DNA from 4 places in the Pseudomonas sp. CH61 genome. Region 4 is predicted to be linked to each of the others. Evidence: riboswitches for the same ligand, from Rfam matches in the RefSeq annotation. Region 4 holds a riboswitch; each other region holds the start of a gene.
The links. A riboswitch is a leader RNA that binds a small molecule or an ion and turns the genes downstream of it on or off. The one in region 4 is predicted to bind cobalamin.

Region 1: linked by a shared signal. The riboswitch ahead of AC5SEM_RS12865 (TonB-dependent receptor plug domain-containing protein) and the one ahead of AC5SEM_RS08485 (ABC transporter substrate-binding protein) in region 4 are both predicted to bind cobalamin.
Region 2: linked by a shared signal. The riboswitch ahead of AC5SEM_RS09535 (CbtB domain-containing protein) and the one ahead of AC5SEM_RS08485 (ABC transporter substrate-binding protein) in region 4 are both predicted to bind cobalamin.
Region 3: linked by a shared signal. The riboswitch ahead of cobO (cob(I)yrinic acid a,c-diamide adenosyltransferase) and the one ahead of AC5SEM_RS08485 (ABC transporter substrate-binding protein) in region 4 are both predicted to bind cobalamin.

The regions. Positions count from the first base shown of each region.
Region 1 is NZ_CM182098.1:2,875,819-2,879,477, reverse strand. It holds gene AC5SEM_RS12865 (TonB-dependent receptor plug domain-containing protein) at 1-1,499, opposite strand, end outside; cobalamin riboswitch at 1,592-1,797, opposite strand; gene AC5SEM_RS12860 (autotransporter outer membrane beta-barrel domain-containing protein) at 1,964-3,659, shown strand, end outside.
Region 2 is NZ_CM182098.1:2,117,473-2,121,131, reverse strand. It holds cobalamin riboswitch at 988-1,209, shown strand; gene AC5SEM_RS09535 (CbtB domain-containing protein) at 1,334-1,531, shown strand; gene AC5SEM_RS09530 (CbtA family protein) at 1,543-2,241, shown strand; gene AC5SEM_RS09525 (cobalamin biosynthesis protein) at 2,238-2,651, shown strand; gene cobM (precorrin-4 C(11)-methyltransferase) at 2,731-3,477, shown strand.
Region 3 is NZ_CM182098.1:1,103,549-1,107,207, forward strand. It holds gene AC5SEM_RS05015 (PQQ-dependent sugar dehydrogenase) at 1-449, opposite strand, end outside; gene AC5SEM_RS05020 (hypothetical protein) at 516-1,100, opposite strand; cobalamin riboswitch at 1,264-1,494, shown strand; gene cobO (cob(I)yrinic acid a,c-diamide adenosyltransferase) at 1,576-2,187, shown strand; gene AC5SEM_RS05030 (cobyrinic acid a,c-diamide synthase CobB) at 2,184-3,584, shown strand; gene bluB (5,6-dimethylbenzimidazole synthase) at 3,581-3,659, shown strand, end outside.
Region 4 is NZ_CM182098.1:1,897,533-1,901,191, forward strand. It holds gene AC5SEM_RS08480 (FecCD family ABC transporter permease) at 1-566, opposite strand, end outside; gene AC5SEM_RS08485 (ABC transporter substrate-binding protein) at 575-1,588, opposite strand; cobalamin riboswitch at 1,733-1,926, opposite strand; gene AC5SEM_RS08490 (Ppx/GppA family phosphatase) at 1,969-2,904, opposite strand; gene phnX (phosphonoacetaldehyde hydrolase) at 3,245-3,659, opposite strand, start outside.

The DNA of each region.
Region 1 (3,659 bases), 980 kb from region 4:
ATGCCGTCGAGGGTGATCAGGTCGTCGATTTTGCGTTTGAACAAGGTCACGCTGGCGCTGAATTCGCGATCGAGCAGAAAGCCTTTGTAGTCGACACCGAGTTCAGCGTTGCGGCTTTTTTCCGGTTTGAGATTGCGGTTGCCGATCTCGTCGCCCGGCTCGTTGACGAACAGTTGCTCGGCGTTCGGCAGTTTGTAAGCGCTGCCGTATTGGCCGCGCACCGACCAATTGTCATTGAGGTCATACATCGAAGTGAGCATGCCGACCGTGGCACTGTCGCCGCCGCTCATGGCTTCGTGGCGCACACCGATGCTTGGATGCCAGTCGGGAAGAGCGTCGATCTGCGGGCGCAGTTGCGTGTAGAACGCATGGGCTTCGGCCTTGTCGTTGTCGATGATCAGCACATCGTCCTGGCCCTTGAACCATTGGTTGTCGGTACCGAACACCAACACATGGCCACCGGGCAATTCTGCTTTGCCTTCGGCCTGCACGCCCCAATCGGTGAAGCCCCAATAGTCGTTGTGGTTGATGACCTTGGTGCCGCCGCCGGCGACGTTGTTGACCCGCGTGTAGCGGGTGTCCCAGTCGTTGATATGGCCTTTGACGAAGTAGCTCAGGCGTTCGTTGATGTTCTGCTCGAACGTTGCTGTGGCGATCTGCTGCACGCGGTCGTTGGTGGTCTTGTGATTGTCGATCGGACGGGCGAAGTCGAGATTGGCGTCGGCGTATTGGTAGAACAGTTCCAGCCGCGCATCCTCGCCAAACGACTGAATCGCCTTGCCGCCGAAGGTGGTGACCTCGTAGGCGCGGTTCTTCTCGCTGACGTTTTTCATATCGCGGTTGCGATAGGGCTGGTAACCGTCAGAAACGTTATGGCTGATGTACGCGAGCAAACCGAGATCACCGAAACCGTTCGTGAAGATGTTCTCGACGCGGGCGTCTTCGGTGGTGCCGCCGAAACTGTCGACGCCCAGATTCACCTCGCCGGAGGCTTTGCGCGATTGCGGGCTGCGGGTGACGATGTTGATCACGCCCGACACGGCCTGCGTGCCGAACAACAGGCTCTGGCCGCCCTTGAGCACTTCGATGCGCTCGATGGCGTTGGCCGGCAGGGTGTCCAGATAGAGGCCGCCGTACAGGCGATTGTTCAGGCGTACGCCGTCAAGCAGGATCAACGTGTCGTCGTTGCGCCCGCCCAGCAGTGAATAAGTGCCGTAGTCGAACGGACCGTTTTTCGGTGCGACGTACAGACCGGGAATGAACATCTGCATGACGCGGCTGACATCGGCGCTGGGGCCGGCACGTTCGATCTGTTCGCGGCTGACGATCTCGACCTTGCTGCCGAACTTCGCCATCTCGGCGACGGTGGTGGATTCCACAGACGGTGCAGAAACGATTTGTTGATGGAGTTCCAGCGGCGCGTCGTCGGCCAGTAGCAGCGGGCTGAACAGGCAGCCAAGGAACAGGGTTGGAGCAGAAGTGTTGAAAGGTCGAATCATTGTCTTCTCGAAAAGGATCTTCGCAGAAGAGCATGCAGGAGAAGGCATCGCGCACAGCCAATACCGGCCCATGCCCGCCCACCGCAGGATTTTGCCAAACAAAATTTCAGGCCGGTCTCCGGGCTCGCGCGTATCGAGGCTTTCACCTTCCCATGGCCGTCTGGCCACAGTGGTGTATCGAAAGCATCACGCGCATACCGTTGCGGGGGCAGCACCGGACTTGTTCGAAAAGAACGTACCGGTTTCCCGTTTCACCCCATGCACGGCGGCATGGGACACCTGAAACTGGGCGGCATCTGAACATTCGACAGACCGTTCGTCAACTTGCCGGTGCCGACTCTTGGTCCGCGAATTACCAACTTTGGAAATAACTACTAAGGTCTATAGCGGTCATCACAGCGCAATATCGCGCGGCGTCGACAGGCGTGAGGGATACGCCAGACACGCTGAACAGGGAGGTTTTCATGCAAGGTGCCAGCGGCCATTCTTACGGCGGGCACGCCCCGCATTTCATCCGCAATGCGTTACTGGTCGCCATGGCCAACACCCTGATGCTCGCAGATGCGCAGGCCGCGTGCGGGCCATTGGCGGCGGGTGCCTATAACGTCTCGCAAACCTGCTTGCCTGCCTCCGGTGTCGATGCGTCGATCAGCACTCAGACGGGCACCACCATCAGCACCACCGCCGGCTCCTCGCTGAACAGTCGCGGCAACAATGCCAACACCACGCTGACACTCAGTGGCACCACGGTGGACAGCACACCCCCGACGGCTGCCAACGCGGTGTTTGCCAATGTCATCGGCGCCACTGGCAACGCTAGCCTTAGCGTCAACGGCGGGACCAACACTGTGAATGTCGGCGGCAGTGGCCTGGACGCGATGGCAATGACCAACGCCAGCGCCGGGTCGTCGACGTTTTCAGTGAGTTCCGGTACCACGCTGAACATCCTCAACACCGTGGTCGGCAATGAACACGACGGCATCGACATCAATGCCAGCGGCGGCGGCGCGATCAATCTGAACCATCAGGGCAGCGGCCAGATCACCTTGCTCGGCGGCAACGGTATCTGGAGCAAAGCCACGGGCAGCGGCGAGACCAACGTTAGTGTCGGGAGTGGCGTGAGCATTCTGGTCAACAACGATGATGCACTGTCGGCCGGGTCTCCGATCGGCGATGAAACGTTGCCCACGGCAGGCATTGGCAACCACGCCGGCGTGCATACCCGCGCAGTCAATGGCAACACCACACTGATCAATGCAGCGAACGTTCAAAGCATCGGCATGAACGCGTTTGGTCTGTTCACCGAAGGCGGCAATGGTATTACCCGCCTCACCAACAGCGGGACGCTGACTACCAGCGGCCTCAACGGTTTCGGCATTCGTTCGTTTGCCACGGTCGGCAGCATCGCCATCGTCAACAGTGGCGCTATCACGACGACGGGCGGCGCCGCGCACGGCATCTATGCCAACGACAACGTCGGCGGCAGTGGTTCGATCAGCATCGACAACAATGCCGCCATCAACGTCGGCAGCACGGCCAATACCGCCGGTTCGCGGGCGATCTACGTGATCAAGCGCGGCACCGGTGATGTCGCGATCACCGGTAGCGGCAATATCAACGTCCTCGGCGACATCAACACCACCCGGGCTTACGCGATCATCGTCAGCGCCGAAAACAACAATGTCTTGATCGATTACTCGGGCGATCTGTTCGCCAGCGGTTTCGGCGCGGGCGGCATTCGGGTCGACTCGACCGGGGGTAATGTTCAGGTGAACTATCGCGGCGACCGTATCGAAACCCTGCACAGCAACGCCAACGGCATCTATGCCTCGACGCAGTCGCCGACGGGCACGGTCAACGTCAATTCCGGCGGCACGATCATCACCCACTCGAACGCCGGTTCGGGCGACGGCACGGGCATTGGCGCCTTTGGTATCCAGGCGCTGACGCTGGGCGGCGACGTGGGTGTCGTGTTCAACGGCCCGCTGATCGACGTCAACGGCCAGGGCGCGGCGATTCTGGCCGGCAATGCCTTCAACTCGGGCAGCGGGCTGGGCACATTGAATGTCAGCAACAGCGGGGAATTGATTGCGCGGGGCAATGAACAGCGCGGCATCCGTACGCTGTCGGTCACTGGCGCGCAAAGCGTGGTCAACAGCG
Region 2 (3,659 bases), 220 kb from region 4:
GGTTATGGGTCAATGGGGTTGGGGTTTGGTTATGGGGGCATATCCGTTGCTGCGGGTGCCGCCGCTGCCGGTTTCGCTCTTACAGCGACTCACTTTTCCAGACGCCGAAAAGTAAGCAAAAGGCTTTGCCCCGGCGTACGGCACTTCGCTGAGGCTCAGTGTTCCCTCGCTACGGTGTCCATCCGGGGGCATCGCCTACGGTTTGCTTCGCTGCACCTCCTCTCGATGAATGCGGCTTCGCCGCACGGCGCTACGCGCCTAACCCCCGGATGAACACCTACGCTCGGCCTACCGAAGGGGCAAAAGATCAAAAGCCGAAGCAAGATCAAGAGCCAGATCAAGAGCCCCTCACCCTAGCCCTCTCCCGGAGGGAGAGGGGACTGACGGTGGTGTTTGGGAGAGTTACGCCGACGTGCAATACCGCGTTGAACTCAGGCTCAAAAAAGCAAAAAAATCGGGCCCCTATCCATGAGGTTAGAGGGACTGATCGGGGTGTTTGGGAGAGCTACGCCGACGTGCAATACCGAGTCGAACTCAGATTTTGAAAAGCCCACAAATCGGCTCCCTCTCCCTCGGGAGAGGGCTGGGGTGAGGGGCAAATCCACCACAAAACCAAAGTCCAACACCCGCTCCTCACCACTCAATAGGCCGAGTGTCAGCTCGCCTGCTTTTGATCTTGGAGCCCGTCGGCAGGCTGAGTGGAGGGATTGATCCGGGGGTGGGAGCGCAGCGACCGTTTGGCGCAGCCAAACACAGCGGGAGTAGGTGCAGCGAAGCAAACCGGAGACGCTGCGCCCGGATCGATCCCGGAGCGAAGGAACCCCGAGCTTTAGCGAGCGGGCCGAACGTCAGGGCGAAGACCTTTTGGTTACTTTTGGGGCGTTTGCCAAAAGTGACCCGCCGTAAGGGCGGAACCGTAATCAGCAACACCCGCAGCAACGGATAAGCCCCCCCACAAAATTGACTAAAATCCCCAACCCATGCTCTCCTACACAACTTGTTACGGGTGCCCTTCACAGGGTGAAACGGGAAACCGGTGAATCATGTGCTTTACTCAAGCCCATGTCAGTCCGGTGCTGCCCCCGCAACGGTAAGCGAGCGAAGCGTCAAAACCACTGTGTCAGCAAGACATGGGAAGGTGACGCTTGCAGGTCGGCCTGACGCCAACCCCTCGTGAGCCCGGAGACCGGCCCGCAACACACAGCCCGCACCTCGTGCGTCGCTGAACATAACAAACCCGCGGTGGGCGGGCGCTGTTCGAACCTCTGCGAGCCCGACCCGCAGGGGTTTTCATGCGCTCGATTCACCCACTGACATTCCAGAGGGAAGCGCCATGTCGATCATCAGCAGCACCGGCAGCAACACGGACAAAATTTCCAGCACCGCCACCCTGAGCCAACGCCTGAGCGCCGCGATCTTCGCGTCGATCCTTGGTGCCAGCCTGGTCTACTTCGCCGGTTTCTCGCACATCGAAGCGGTGCACAACGCCGCCCACGATACCCGCCACAGCGCCGCGTTCCCGTGCCACTGAGACCTGTCGACATGATCAAGCGTATTGCGCAAACCGCAGGTTTCACCGGTCTGCTGGCCGCCCTGCTCCTCACCCTGCTGCAAAGCTTTTGGGTCTCGCCGCTGATTCTGCAGGCGGAAACCTTCGAGAAGTCCGAGCCGGTGGCGGTTCACGAACACGCCGCTGGCGTGGCTGCGCACACCCACGACGCCGAAGCCTGGGAGCCGGAAGACGGCTGGCAGCGCGTGGTCTCGACCACAGGCGGCAATCTGGTGGTTGCGGTGGGTTTCGCCCTGATGCTCGCTGGCCTCTACACCCTGCGCGCACCGACCAAAACCTCGCAAGGCTTGCTCTGGGGCCTGGCTGGTTACGCGACATTCGTACTGGCACCGACGATGGGCCTGCCACCCGAATTGCCGGGCACTGCCGCTGCTGATCTGGCTTCACGCCAGATGTGGTGGATCGGCACCGCCGCTTCGACCGCTGTCGGCCTGTCGCTGATTGCATTCAGCCGCCACTGGCTGATGAAAATCCTCGGCGTGGCCATCCTCGCCGTGCCGCACGTGATCGGCGCACCGCAGCCGGAAGTGCATTCGATGCTCGCGCCGGAGGCATTGGAAGCCCAGTTCAAAATCGCTTCGCAGTTGACCAACGTGGCGTTCTGGCTGGCCCTGGGCCTGATCAGCGCCTGGTTGTTCCGCCGCAAAAGCGCTGGCCAATACCACGCATGACCGATGACAGCGCAGCGCCGACCTTCGTGGTCGGTCTGGGCTGCCAGCGCGGCTGTCCGGCCAGCACGCTGCGCGCGTTACTCGACCAAGCCTTACAGGCGCACCGCATAGAGCTTGAAACGGTCAAGGCGTTGGCCAGCATCGACCTCAAGCGCGACGAGCCGGGCCTGCAAGAACTTGCCACTCAGTTGGCTTTGCCCTTGCTGTATTTCAGCAGTGAAGAACTGGCCAGTTATCAGCAACGACTCAGCCACCATTCGCAGATCGCCTACGAACGCACCGGTTGCTACGGCGTGGCAGAAAGTGCAGCGTTGGCACTCGCCGAACAGCTGATTCAGGCACCGGCAAAACTGCTGATTTCCCGGCAAAAATACGCTCAGGCCACGTTGGCATTGGCCGGCGCGGCGTAAAGTCCCGATAATCCCCGCCATCGATCATGAGCAATCTTCATCTGAAGCGTTGCTGCGCCTCTTTTCCAAGGATTTAAAGATGACCGTCTACTTCATCGGCGCCGGCCCCGGCGACCCGGAACTGATCACCGTCAAAGGCCAGCGGCTGATCCGCAGTTGCCCGGTGATTATCTATGCAGGCTCGCTGGTGCCGGCGGCGGTGCTCGACGGCCATCAAGCCGAGACGGTGGTCAACAGCGCTGAACTGCATCTGGAGCAGATCATCGACCTGATCAAGACCGCGCATGCCAAGGGCCAGGATGTGGCGCGGGTGCACTCCGGCGACCCGAGTCTCTACGGTGCGATTGGTGAGCAGATTCGTTACCTGCGTGAGCTGAATATTCCGTTCGAGATCATTCCCGGGGTGACGGCGACGGCAGCCTGTGCCGCGTTGCTCGGCGCGGAACTGACGTTGCCGGACGTCTCGCAAAGCGTGATTCTGACCCGTTACGCCGACAAGACCGCCATGCCGGCAGGCGAAGAACTCGGCAGTCTGGCGCAGCACGGCGCGACCATGGCGATTCATCTGGGCGTCAACCATCTGCAGAAGATTCTGGCGGAGCTGTTGCCGCATTACGGCGCGGATTGCCCGATCGCGGTGATTCACCGGGCGACGTGGCCGGATCAGGATTGGGTGGTGGGGACGCTGGCGAATATCGCTGGGAAGGTCGAGGCCAAAGGGTTTCGGCGTACGGCGTTGATTCTGGTGGGTCGCGTTTTGGGCAGTGAGGTGTTTAGCGAGTCATCGCTGTATCGCGCCGGGCATGCTCACCTCTACAGACCATAAATTGGAACGCGGAGCGTCCCGGGCTGCATTCCCACGCAGAGCGTGGGAACGATCAAAGGCCCCTTCGCGAGCAGGCTCGCTCCCACATTTGATCGCATTCCAAAGGTGGGAGCGAGCCTGCTCGCGAAGGCGTCAGTACATTTCACCCATAAAAAAACGGCGCTCACGGGGCGCCGTTTTTC
Region 3 (3,659 bases), 790 kb from region 4:
TGCAGGAACACCGTGCGGGTTTCTGCGACACCATCATGATCGGCGTCACGCAGCAAGGTGATGCGGTTCGGACTCGGCACGCCCGCGCCAGCCTTGCCCATGACCTTTTTCATCACCCAGCCACGAATGCCGCTGCTGTCATCCGGTTTTGGCGGGGCATTGGTTTCCGCTACCAGCACATCGCCATTGGGCAAGACATAGAGCCAGCGCGGATGGTCGAGGCCTTCCGCGAATGCAGCGACTTGCGTGCCAGTCGCTGCCGTCGGTTTAGCGCCCTCCGGCCAGCCGATCGCCGGGGCAATGTTCACCGTCGGAATCAGGGTCTTGTTTGGTTCAGGCAATTTCGGTGACGGGCCGGTGCCGTCGGAGACTTGCAGGCTGGAGGTCTCACCGCAGGCGGCGAGCCCTCCGGCGAAGGCGATGACAAAAACGAGCTGGGGCTTGCGCATTGCTGATCTTCCCTATGAATGCATTCCTAATCATAGAGGAGGGCGCAAGCCCGATGGTTCAACTGCTCAGCCGCGGGCTTCCTTGAACAGCACGGCGATGCCCGGGTGATAATTGCCGGCTTCGCTGCGCAACTTGCGGTAGGCGTAAGGGAAATACCAGGCGACCGCGCAGGTGTGTTCCTTTTGCAGGTCGTCGACCATGTCCTGCAACTCTTCGGGGCTGGCGCTGTGCTGGGCTTTTTGCGGCGCGACAAACAGGCAGCCGAGCTTGAGATCGCTGGCATAGCTGATGCGTTTGGCGTCGTTGGTGATGTCCAGCAGGGCTTGAGTCAGATTCAGGTTGGTAACCTTTGGCCAGCGCTGGGTGGCCTGGATAAAGGCGCGGTCTTCGGCGCTGGCCAGAAACAGATCGGCGCGAGCGTTGCGCTCGCCTTCTTCGTTCTGCTTGCGCGTGGCAGTTTCGTTCAAGGTAACCAGCTCAGCCATCCAGGCTGCGGCCGAGAGCAGTCCGAGATTGGCTTTCTCGTCATGCCAGTAAGGCGTGTCGCTGTCGCCGCGCACCGCGTTGTAGCGGTCGATACAGTCAAACCAGCGTTCAAGCACCGGGCGCAGGAATTCCAGGCGCGGGTTGCTGATGATCATGCCTTGCATCGTCATCATCCTTTATTGTTGTAGTGGGCTTTTCGGAAAAAGCATGGCTCTTTGATATCATTTGTATCAGTGTGGCACAAGATTGGCGGCAGAGAATTGATCAGCGGCAGTTATTCGCCCGATGGCCGCCTCTTTAATTGACGCTCCACCCCCAACCCTCTAACCTTCGCGGCTTGTTTCAGGTGCTCTGTGACCTGCGTCGACAGAGTGAAACAGGGAAGCCGGTGAGGGTTGTCTTCAAGCGAAGAACCACCACGATCCCGGCGCTGCCCCCGCAACGGTAAATGAGTAAAAACTGCGCCTTGAGCCACTGCCTCGAAAGAAGCGGGAAGGCGCGCAGTCAGGCGAAACGCCGCTCATGAGCCCGGAGACCGGCCTGATCCATCCAGCGGCATCACGGTGGGCGATGCCAGGCTTTTTGCCGTCTATTCTTGTGCCTGCCCGCCGTTATCCAGCCTCAACGGAGAGCTCCCCCATGACTGATTCCCCCGAGCGCGACGAACGCCATCTGGCGCGTATGCAGCGCAAAAAAGCCGTGATCGACGAACGCATCGCCAACTCACCCGACGAGTGCGGTCTGGTGCTGGTGCTGACCGGCAATGGCAAAGGCAAAAGCAGCTCGGCGTTCGGCATGCTCGCCCGCGCCATGGGCCACGGCATGCAGTGCGGTGTGGTGCAGTTCATCAAGGGCCGCAATAGCACCGGCGAAGAGCTGTTTTTCCGCCGCTTCCCTGAGCAGGTTCGCTTCCACGTGATGGGCGAGGGCTTCACCTGGGAAACCCAGGATCGTCAGCGCGACATCGCCGCTGCCGAAGCCGCGTGGGCGGTTTCCCGTGAGCTGCTGCGCGATCCGTCGATCGGTCTGGTGGTGCTCGACGAACTGAACATCGCCCTCAAACACGGCTACCTCGATCTCGATCAGGTGCTCAGCGATTTGCAGGCGCGTCCGCCGATGCAGCACGTGATCGTCACCGGTCGCGCGGCCAAGCAGGAAATGATCGAAATGGGCGACACCGTGACTGAAATGGGCATGCTCAAACACGCCTTCCAGGCCGGCATCAAAGCGCAGAAAGGCGTCGAACTTTGAATCAACCACGTCACTGCCCGGCGGTCCTCATTGCCGCGCCGGCCTCCGGTCAGGGCAAGACCACCGTCACCGCCGCACTGGCCCGTTTGCATCGCAATCAGGGACGCAAAGTGCGCGTGTTCAAATGCGGCCCGGACTTTCTCGACCCGATGATTCTCGAGCGCGCCAGCGGTGCGCCGGTGTATCAATTGGACATGTGGATGGTCGGCGAGCAGGAAAGTCGTCGTCTGTTATGGGAAGCCGCTGCCGAGGCGGATCTGATTCTGATTGAAGGCGTGATGGGCCTGTTCGATGGCACGCCGTCCAGTGCTGATCTCGCGCGGCATTTTGGTGTACCGGTGCTCGGAGTTATCGACGGCACGGCGATGGCGCAGACCTTTGGTGCGCTGGCGCTCGGCTTGGCCAAGTATCAGCCGGATCTGCCGTTTGCCGGTGTGTTGGCCAACCGCGTTGGCACTTTGCGTCATGCGCAATTGCTCGAAGGCAGTCTCACGGAAGGTTTGCGCTGGTACGGCGCATTGTCCCGCGAGACCGGCATCGAATTGCCGAGCCGCCATCTCGGTCTGGTCCAGGCCAGTGAACTGAATGATCTGGATGTGCGCCTCGACGCCGCCGCCGATGCATTGGCCAGCAGTTGCGAGGTAGCGCTGCCACCGGCCGTGGAGTTCGCCGCGCCGGACGTCATTGCGGTAGAGCCGCTGCTGAAGAATGTGCGAATCGCCGTCGCCCGTGATGAGGCGTTTGCCTTCACTTATGGCGCGAGTCTGGATCTGCTGCGCGCGATGGGCGCCGAGTTGAGTTTCTTCTCGCCGATTCGTGATTCGCAATTGCCTGAGGCGGACAGCCTGTATTTGCCCGGTGGGTATCCGGAACTGCACCACGTTGCGTTGTCGCAGAACACCGTGATGCTGGAGGCGATTCGTGCGCATCATGCGGCGGGGAAACCGTTGCTCGCTGAATGTGGCGGGATGCTTTATCTGCTGGATTCTTTGACTGACGTTGAAGGCACTCGCGCTGAGTTGGTTGGGCTGCTTAAGGGCGATGCGGTGATGCAGAAGCGTCTGGCGGCACTGGCCCTGCAAGCGGTCGATCTGCCGGAAGGTTCGCTGCGTGGGCACACTTATCATCATTCGCTGACGACTACCGAACTGGCGCCGATTGCACGGGGTTTGAGCCCGAATGGTGGGCGTGGGGCCGAGGCGGTTTATCGGGAAGGGCGGATGACGGCTTCTTATGTGCACTTTTATTTCCCGTCGAATCCGGCGGCTGTCGCTGCACTGTTTGCGCCTGACTCCGAAGTCGCTTTCGCGAGCAGGCTCGCTCCCACAGTTGAAACAGTGGTGACTGAAGCAATGCAATCCCCTGTGGGAGCGAGCCTGCTCGCGAAGAGGCCATGACCAACAACGCATTCTCCGAAGCCGAGCGCCAAGCCGTCTATAAAGCCATCGCCGAACGCCGCGACATGCGCCACT
Region 4 (3,659 bases):
CCGAGATTGCCCAAGAGCCAGAACATGATCCCGCGTGCCTGTTCAGAGCTGGCCGAGCGGGTGATCAAAAACGCAGTGAGCGCATTGAACAGTTGCGAACCGGCGATCCCCGCGAGAATGATTTGCCCGGTACCGCTGGCCGAACCGCTGACCCGCGCCAGCAGAATCACCAGCACGAACGCCGTGACCGCGCCGGCGAAGGCACCGACTGACAGCGAGATCATCCCTGCGCCAACCCCGAGCAGCGCCACCATCACCGCTCCGGTCGAGGCGCCGGCAGAAATCCCCAGCAGATACGGATCGGCCAACGGGTTGCGCAACAGCGACTGCAAAATCACCCCGCACGTCGCCAGACCGGCACCGCACGCCGCCGCGACCAGTGCGCGGGTAAGTCGGTAGTTCCAGACGATGCCTTCATCGATAGGATCCAGCGCGTATCCGGCGCCCCACAATTTGTTCGCCAGCACTTGCATGACCACGCCCGGCTCAATCGAGGTCTCACCAATGGCCACGCCAGCAACCACTGCAATCAACAGCGTCGCCAAGGCCAGCAACGTACGGATCAGGCTGGCACTCATTGCGACAGGTCATAGCCGTTGATGGCCGTGGCCAGTTGCTCGATGCCGTCGAACATGCGCAGGCTGGCCTGCATGGCCATGGCGTCAAGAATGATGATGCGGTTGTGTTTCACCGCGTCCATATTGCGCGTCACCGGGTCGCTGCGCAGGAAGGCGAGTTTCTTTTCATAGTCGTCAGCGGGGAAGCGCTGACGGTCCATGCGCGCGATGACGAGGAAGGTCGGATTGGCTTTGGCGATGGTTTCCCAGCCGACCGTTGGCCACTCTTCATCGGACTGCACGACGTTGCGCACGCCGAGGGTGTCGAGCATGAAATCAGGAATGCCTTTATGTCCGGCCACGAACGGCTCGATGTCCATTTCGGCGCTGGAAAACCAGACCAGCGCGCTGGCATCCTTCAGCCGTTTGCCCTGGGCGGTGGCAATCGATTTGGCGAGGCTGGCCTTGAGTTGGTCGTTGAGCTGCTGGCCACGCTCCTGCACATCAAAGATCTGCGCCAGTTGGCTCACGCTTTTGTAAATCGTCTCGATGCGAAACGGTGCCAGTCGCGTACCGTCGGCGCCGACCAAGTTGTCCTTGGCTTCGCAATCGGAGGGCAGCAGGTAGGTCGGAATCTTCAGCTCATGAAATTGCTCGCGGGTGCCGACCGCGCCTTGCGGGCCGACCATCCATTCCAGCTCCACGGCGACCAGTTCCGGGCGCTTGCCGATCACCGATTCGAAACTCGGTTCGTTGTCAGCCAGACGCTCGATCTTGTCGTTCTGCGCCTTGTACTTGTCCAGCACGTTGTTGAACCACAGCGACGTGCCGACGACTTTGTCGCCCAGGCCCATGGCGTAGAGCATTTCCGTGCCGGCCTGGCCGATGGTCACGGTGCGCGTCGGGGCGTGCTGGAAGGTCAGGCTGCTGCCGCAGTTTTCGACGGTCAGTGGATAGACAGTCGAGGCCGCCTGCGCCATGGCGCCAAGGGTCAGGCCGGTGATGAGGGTGGCGATGCGGGGCAGCAGCATGGGGCAGTCTCCGAGGGAACCGTACGGGGAGCGGGAGAGTACGGTCTGGAAACACACCATCGAACGCGGTCAGGAAAACAGCGCAAGGCCGGGCAGCCAACGAAGACGCGCACGGCACGATGTCCTTCCCGGACACCCCGCCGGTTAGTAATCACTGTGCCGGCAGGTCTCCTGACTGATGCGTCATCGCCTTGCTCCAGCCTTCCCGGGATTTACCCAGTGGCAGTCGTGGAGCAGGCTCGGCACCTACAGTTGCGGGGGCAGTTCCGATCAATGCTGTGCAAGCACCTCGGATTCCCTATTAGTCCCCTTCGGGAACCGACGGCGGCATGGTAGTCGATCGAGCCGCTGAAGGGGAGACGAATCTGCCGTGGCGAGGATCAGTGTTGGCTCATCAAACCGTGCAACACGCCCAGACGCAGGCCCGGTTCGGAGGGCAGCATTTGTGCAATGCCGAACACTTTGAATGCCGCGAGCATCAACACCAGACCGCCGGGCAGAATGCTCTGGCGGTGTGGTTGCAGACCGGCGAGCTTGAGCTGTTGCACGTTGTTCACTTTCAGCAAAAGCAGCGACAGGCGCAGCAGCCCGCCATAGGTGATGCCGTCCTGACCGAAGTCGTTGAGGCGATTGGCCTTGAGCACTTTGGCGAGCATGCGCGCAGTGCCGGACGAACCGATGGTTTGCTGCCAGCCCTGCGCACGGTAGCGCCGGGCAACCTTTTCAAACTGCAGGATGGCGAAGCGTTCGGCCTCCTGTAGCGCGCCGGCAGACACGTCACCGCCACGAAAGAAGCGCGTGCTCAAGGTGCCGCTGCCGATGGCAATACTTTCGGTGAGCAATGGTTGTGAGCCTTGGCCGAGGATCAGCTCGGTGGAGCCGCCGCCGATGTCGACTACCAGGCGCAGGTCTTCAGCGCTCGGCAAGGCATGGGTCACGCCGGCGTAGACCAGCCGCGCCTCTTCATGGCCGCAAATGACGTCGATGGGAAAGCCCAGATGCCGCTCTGCACTGGCGAGAAACAGTTGCGCATTGTCGGCCTCGCGCACTGCGCTGGTTGCCACCGCACGGACTCGGCCGGCCTCGAAGCCGCGCAGCTTTTTGCCGAACCGCGCCAACGCCTGCCAGCCGCGATCCAGTGCCAACGCATCCAGCGCGCCACCGTCAAAACCTTCAGCGAGGCGCACCGGTTCACGCAGGGTTTTCACTTCCTGAATCTGCAAGCCTTTGCGGCTGCGCACCGACTGGCCGATCATCAGGCGAAAGGCATTCGAACCCAGGTCGATGGCGGCAAACAGCGAGGCGTCGTCTTTCATGGGAGTCCTTGCAGAGCGTCCGTCGCGAGGCTCAAGACGGTTTGCGAGGATTCTGCCGTGATCTTGATGACATCCTGATGACGGGGCAGGGGCGGTTCAATGAATTTAGGGCTGTCATGACACTGTCATTATCCGGCGTCTATGCTGAGGCCAATACATCGCGTGTTCTTAAAGTTTTTGCTGCCGGTTTTGGCAGCTTTTTTTTGCCCGCGATTTGGCTGTTGATCGTTCCCACGCTCCGCGTGGTAATGCCTCTAGGGACGCTCCGCGTCCAGTGACGCGGAGCGTCACGGGCTGCATTCCCACGCAGAGCGTGGGAACGATCAGGGGTAGGGGTTACTCAGCAGGCTTGTGGGGTTTCGCCCCGGGCCAGACGCGCATTGATGTCTTCGATCACTTCAGGCAACTCGGCGATGGTGTCGATCAGATAATGCGGGCGCGAAGGCGCGAACATCTTGCCGATCCGCGCACGTTCTTCCGCCAGTCGATCCGACGGCAATGCCTTGTATTGCTCATAGGTCAGGCCCAGCGCGTTGCCGGAACAGGTCAGCGCCACCGTCCACATGCCTGCACTGCGCCCTTCGAGAATCCCCGGCCAGGTGTCGTCAACCTTGACGCACGCGGCCACGTCATCGATGCCCAGAGCAATCACGTTAGCCAAGGCCTGCGCCGGATAGGGCCGGCCATTCGGCACCTCATCGGTGGCGACGACATGGTCAGCGACGTAGCCATTTTCCCGCGCCAGTTCGACAACC